2 regions of the Aeromicrobium senzhongii genome follow, and region 1 is predicted to be linked to the other one. Evidence: riboswitches for the same ligand, from Rfam matches in the RefSeq annotation. Region 1 holds a riboswitch; the other holds the start of a gene.

Region 1 (3,206 bases):
GCATCGGCGGTCTGGCCGCCCGGGTCGCCGGGCAGGCCCGGGGTGCCGGCTGGAACGTCGCGGCGGTCTCCGACTGGCGCGGCAGCGTGCCACAGGACACGGTCTACTTCCCCGCGGGACAGCAGGCCGAGGCCGCGCTGCTGGGTCAGGACCTGGGCATCGTCCGGCTCATGCCCGCCACCGCGAACATGTCCTCGTCGTCGCTCACCGTCGTGCTGGCCAGCCCCCGGTGAGCTTTCGTGCCGCGCCATAATGGGGACATGACCGACCCGGGGCAGATGCTGCTGGCCCTCGACTTCGACGGAACACTCGCTCCGATCGTGGAGGACCCGGAGGCGGCGTACATCCACCCGAAGTCGCTGGACGCCCTGCGTCGTCTCGGGCCCGTGCTGGGCGCGATCGTGATCATCACCGGGCGCCCGGTCGACCAGGTCCGCCGACTCGGCCGGTTCGAGGAGGGCCCCGGTCTGGAGCACCTCGTCGTCTTCGGGCAGTACGGAGCCGAGCGCTGGGACGCGGCCACCGGCCAGGTCCGCCGCCCCAGCCGCCCGCAGGGCGTCTCCGACCTCGCCGACTGCCTGCCGCAGTGGCTCGAGGACCATGGCGCCTCGCGGATCCGCGTCGAGGACAAGGGACTGGCCATCGCGCTGCACACCCGCGGGGTCGCCCCGGGTCTGCTCGACGAGTTGCGACCCCAGATCGAGGCGCTCGCCGCCGAGGTCGGTCTGCACCTCGAGCCGGGCCGCCAGGTCATCGAGTTGCGTGCGTCGGGCTCGGACAAGGGCCAGGCGCTGCGCCGGGCGATCGAGCCGACGCAGCCCCACATCGTCATGTACGCCGGTGACGACCTCGGCGACCTCCCCGCCTTCGAGGAGGGACTCGCGCTGCGCGCCGACGGCATCGACGTCACGCTCGTGTGCTCGGCCTCGGCCGAGCAGGATGCGCTGGTGCCGCTCGCGGACGTCGTCCTCGACGGCCCCGACGCCGTCGCGACGTGGCTGAGCGAGTTGGCCGACTCCCTCGTGCCGGCCTGACTGGTCACCGCACCTGCTGCACCTCACGGCGTCCGTCTCATCACTTGGACGCAGTAGACGTATCGTGAGACGCCGTCCTACGCTGAACCCACTCATCCCGAGGGGCAGAGGGACACGGCCCGACGAAGCCCCAGCAACCAGCCGATCACCGGCCAGGTGCTAATTCCGTCCGTGGCCGAACGCCGGCCCGGAGAGATGAATGGAGCCTTCGTGAGCGTCACGACCCCGGACCAGACCACCACCCCCCTGCGTGAGGGCGCCTTCGGCAAGGCGACGTGCCTGAAGTGCCGCGAGTGCGGAGCGACGCGCGAGCTCGGCCCGCACTACGCCTGTTACGAGTGCTTCGGTCCGCTCGAGATCGGCTACGAGTTCGGCACCGTCACCCGCGAGCAGATCGAGGCCGGGCCCGCGAACATCTGGCGCTACAAGGCGCTGCTGCCCGTGCCGGACGACATCGAGACCAGCCCCAACCTCGAGCCCGGCTTCACCCGGCTGCTCGACGCGCGCAACCTCGCCGCCGAGCTGGGCCTGACGCGACTGTGGGTCAAGGACGACAGCACCAACCCGACCAACTCCTTCAAGGACCGCGTCGTGGCCTGTGCGCTGAGTGCCGCGCGCGAGTTCGGCAGCAAGGTCTTCGCCTGCCCGTCCACCGGCAACCTGGCGAACGCGGTCGCCGCGGCCGGGGCCCGCGCCGGCATCCGCACCGTCGTGTTCATCCCGAGCGACCTCGAGACGCCCAAGCAGGTCAACTCGGCGATCTTCACCGACAACCTCGTGGCCGTCGACGGCACGTACGACGACGTCAACAAGCTCGCCAGTGAGATCGCCGGTGAGGACCCGGGCTGGGCGTTCGTCAACGTGAACGTCCGCCCGTTCTACGCCGAGGGCTCCAAGACCCTCGGCTACGAGATCGCCGAGCAGCTGGGCTGGCGACTCCCGGACCAGGTGGTCATCCCGGTCGCGTCGGGCTCGCAGCTGACCAAGGTGCACAAGGCCTTCCGGGAGCTCGTCGAGCTCGGGCTGGTCGAGGACAAGCCCTGCCGGATCTTCGGCGCGCAGGCCCGGGGCTGCAATCCCGTCGCGACCGCCTTCAAGGATGGCGTCGACGCGATCCGCCCGGTCAAGCCCGACACGATCGCCAAGTCGCTGGCGATCGGCAACCCCGCCGACGGCGTCTACGTGCTCGACATCGCGCGAGCCACCCAGGGCGCCGTCGAGGAGGTCGACGACGAGCAGATCCGCGACGCGATCGTCCTGCTGGCGCGCACGGAGGGGATCTTCACCGAGACCGCCGGCGGCACCACGGTGGCCGTGTTGAAGAAGCTCGTCGAGACCGGGCAGCTCGACCCGTCGCTCGAGACCGTCGTGATCAACACCGGCCACGGCCTCAAGACGCTCGACGCCGTCGCCGGCTCGGTCGGTCCGCGAGCGACCATCGCCCCCACCTACGACGCCTTCACCGCGGCCGGCATCGCCTGATCCGTCCGACCCACCCCTTCTTCTGAGGAGCACCCCATGGCCGTGTCCGTCCGTATCCCCACCATCTTGCGCAGCTACACGAACGACGAGTCCCAGGTCAGCGCCGAGGGCGAGAACCTCAGCGCCGTGATCGAGTCGCTCGAGGCGACCTACCCCGGCATCCGGGCGCGGATCGTCGACGAGGACGGCAAGTTGCGCCGGTTCGTGAACGTGTACGTGGCGGAGGAGGATGTCCGTTTCGCCGACGGTCTCGACACCCGCACGGTCGACGGCACGCAGATCTCGATCATCCCGGCGGTCGCCGGCGGCTGCTGAGCCACCGATCGCCGGATCCGATTCACGCTGCGGCCACGGCTGGCGATACGCTGGAGGTGGGTCCGGCCGCGGGCCTTTTCGCGCAGAACAGGTGGTCACATGGTGCATGGCACCGTCAAGTGGTTCAACTCCGACAAGGGGTACGGCTTCATCGCCGTCGACGGCCAGGACGACGTGTTCGTCCACTGGTCGAAGATCGCGATCAACGGCTTCAAGACCCTCGAGGACGGTCAGACCGTCGAACTCGAGGTCGTCGACGGCCCGAAGGGACGCGAGGCCGAGAACGTGCAGCCTCAGCACTGACGGGCTGGATCGGCCCCGGTGCGGGGTGGCTTGAGTTGTGGTGATTAGCACTCGTATAGTGAGAGTGCTAGA
Region 2 (3,206 bases), 430 kb from region 1:
GCCGCGCGCTCAGGGAGGAACGGGAAGCCTGGCGGCACGAGGCATCCCTCGTGCGATCGGGTCGGCCGATCTCACCGGATCAAAAGCTCTTCGACGCGAGCTACCTCGCTGCGTCTTCCCTTGATTCGGTCATCGAGGAACCTTCTTCGGAGTTGCCGGTTCCCGTCGACATCGATCTGGGCGAAGTCGACGCCTCATTGGTTCACCTCGCCGGCGATCTTGTGAGTTCACCAGACCGGATGGATGAGCGAGCGCGTGAGCTCATCGACTGGTTGAAGGACGTGATCGCTACAGGTGAACTTCTCGACTGGGGAACCACCGACATCGATCCGGATCTGCTCGATGCCTTCAACACGTACGTCGATGGTGCCAACACGCTGTTGCACCGTCTACTCCCGGAGGACCTCGAGTTGGCGTTCGCCTGGGGTGAGCCGAGCGATTGGTTCAGCGGGCGCCTTGCGCGGTGGACTATGGCGGGTCACGCCTTGACCGTTGCCTCCCATGCGCAACGGCGCTGGGCGTTCTTCGCGACAGAATTAGCCGAGTACATGGATGGCTTGCAATCGGACCTGCGACCCCGACCGCCTCACGGTAAGGAATTCGGTCACACTCCCGTACTCCTGGTGTGTGACGAGCCGGAGGCCGGCCTGCACCGGTCGATGGAGGCCAACCTGGGCACCGCATTGGACAATATGTGCCGAGACGTCGGCGCGAGTGCGTTGGTGGCGACGCATTCGCCGGCGCTCCTCCGGTCTCCGCACGTGTCGGTGAGCTTCGTCACTCGTGACAGCGCGAATGCGATGGTGACGCGTCCCGTACGACTGAACATGGCGGACGGGACAGTTGCCCGAGCGACGGCCGACGGGCTCGGGCTCAACGTGGGCGATCTATGGTCCCTGTCTCGAGTCACGGTGGTCGTGGAGGGTATCCACGATGAATGGGTTCTCAACGGTTGCCTCAGTGATGAGCTGAGTTCCGGATCAGCCGTGATCCTGCCGATGCACGGCGGGACCCGCCTTCGGTCTCTTGCCGAGGCGAGGGCATTGATCGACTACTCCGATGCGAAGCTTCTCGTCGTCCTGGACGAACTCGACCATGAACTGGTCACAGACGTGTTCGGACGCCTTCAAGAGGCCGTCGCAGGGGGGAACCCGGAGAGCCGCGCTGCTGTATTGGCGGAACTCCGCTCACTCGGCAATTCCAATGACTCGTTCCTCTTCATCCATCAGTTCGCCCTGCGTGCAGTCGAGCTGGGGATCCTCGACCGTGTCGAGTTCTTCGGCCTGTCCCAGCCGGACATCATCTGCTACCTCGAGCCGGCATCGGTACTGAGTGAGGATGAGAGTTGGGACAGACTCCTGGACCAGTGGCGAAGGGACGCCGCTCCTCAGCCGCCGAGGAACATCAAGAAGTGGCTGCGAGGAAAGGGTTTCCTACCCGACGACGCCCATTTGGTAGACGAAGCCATCGAGATGGCGACGATGCGAGCTGCTCGATCCGCAAACCTCCACCCGGACCTCGTGGCGCTCGGCGCGCGGATCCTCGAGTTGTCATCCTGAGCCTTCGCCGAATGCCGTTCGACGGACGTCGCGATGGGCGCCGCGCGTTCCATCCTCGGTCGACTTGAAGGACGGCGTCGAACGCACCGGCCACGGGGTCAGCTGGGCCTCGGACGATCCGGGATCATCCAGTCCCACTCGACGTGGAACGTCGAGCCACGTCCGAACCGGATGCTGATGACCTTCGGGTCGCACCGGAGTCGCTCGTTCTCGTCCTTGTGCAGCACCCCGCCGATGCGAAGGATCGCGATCAGCTCGTTCCAGTGCCAGCCGGGGTAGTTCTTCTCGACGTACCTCGCGGTGTGCCCCTTGCCGACGGCGATGAAGTGCGCGTGGCGCAACAACTCGTTCAGTTCGTCGCGGGTGCGGTGTTCGGCCATTGTGGCTCCTCTCTCGAGGGCACGGATGTGCCCGACTTGGTCGTCCCGGTCGGGACGGCCCTGGTCTTCTCCGGAGGGCACCGTGTCGGGCGACGCGGTTGCCGGCCACCACTGTCCGGAGGCGTGGGTGGCTCTCTTGACCTCGGGTGGAAACCTACGCAGATGCGCCGACAAATATCCCTTTTGGAACTGACCGGCGACCGCCGCGATGCGTGGATCTGCTGGAATGTTGGGTGATCCGATCCGAGAACGCGCGGGGGCGAGGCGACAAGCATGAGGACCTGGGAGTTGGCCAAGGCTCATCCGTGGGTGGTCGCCACTCTGGCGGCATTGGCAGGCACCCTGGCACTCGAGCTCTTCGGAGCCCCTGACGCCGCCCAGTGGCTGGCCTCGGTGTTCGGCGCAGTCGTCCTGGTCAAGGTCTCGATCGGGATGGTCAAGGACCTCCTGCACGGGCACTGGGGCATCGACATCCTGGCCGTGACGGCCATCGCCTCGACCCTGCTCGTCGGGGAGTACCTCGCAGCGCTGGTCGTGTGCCTGATGCTCACCGGCGGCGAGGCACTCGAGGACTACGCGGCCGGGCGGGCGAAGCGGAGTCTGTCGGCTCTCCTGGAACGCGCGCCGCAGGTCGCCCACCTGCTGTTGCCCGACGGCACGCCGCGCGACGTCGCGATGGAGAGCATCTCCGTCGGCGATCGGCTGCTGGTGCGGCCTGCCGAGGTGGTGCCCGTCGACGGCATCCTCTCCACCGACTCGGACGGGCGGGCGATCGAGGCCGGCTTCGACGAGTCGTCGCTGACCGGCGAGCCGCTTCCCGTCAGCCGGCGGACCGGCGACGAGATCCTCTCCGGCGTGCTCAACGGCCAACGCGCCGTGGTGCTCGAGGCGACGGCGACCGCCCAGGACTCGCAGTACTCCCGCATTCTTTCCCTGGTGCGGGAAGCCTCCGAGTCTCGCGCGCCGATGGTGCGGCTGGCCGACCGCTACGCCGTGCCGTTCACGATCGTCGCGTACCTGATCGGCGGCCTCGCCTGGTGGCTCTCGGGCGATCCCGTCCGCTTCGCCGAGGTGCTCGTCGTCGCCACCCCGTGCCCGCTGCTGATCGCGGCTCCCGTGGCCTTCCTGGCGGGCATGTCCCGTGCCGCCAAGAACGGCGTCATCGTCAAGTCCGGTGGCACGATCGAGACTCTCGGTCGGGTCCGCACCGCAGCCTTCGACAAGACCGGCACCCTGACGTACGGCCGTCCCGAGCTGCTAGAGGTCC

Evidence for each region. Region 1 has a riboswitch for S-adenosylmethionine ahead of thrC (threonine synthase). Riboswitches for the same ligand answer to the same signal wherever they lie in the genome.
Region 2: it holds a riboswitch for S-adenosylmethionine, as region 1 does, so the genes downstream of both, H9L21_RS11225 (hypothetical protein) here and thrC (threonine synthase) in region 1, are expected to answer to the same signal.

The regions. Positions count from the first base shown of each region.
Region 1 covers NZ_CP060587.1:2,677,385-2,680,590, reverse strand. The annotation lists gene H9L21_RS13200 (LytR C-terminal domain-containing protein) at 1-233, shown strand, start outside; gene otsB (trehalose-phosphatase) at 261-1,034, shown strand; SAM riboswitch class I at 1,124-1,236, shown strand; gene thrC (threonine synthase) at 1,245-2,516, shown strand; gene H9L21_RS13185 (MoaD/ThiS family protein) at 2,553-2,831, shown strand; gene H9L21_RS13180 (cold-shock protein) at 2,931-3,134, shown strand.
Region 2 covers NZ_CP060587.1:2,251,017-2,254,222, reverse strand. The annotation lists gene H9L21_RS11230 (hypothetical protein) at 1-1,559, shown strand, start outside; gene H9L21_RS11225 (hypothetical protein) at 1,658-1,939, opposite strand; SAM riboswitch class IV at 1,967-2,081, opposite strand; gene H9L21_RS11220 (heavy metal translocating P-type ATPase) at 2,213-3,206, shown strand, end outside.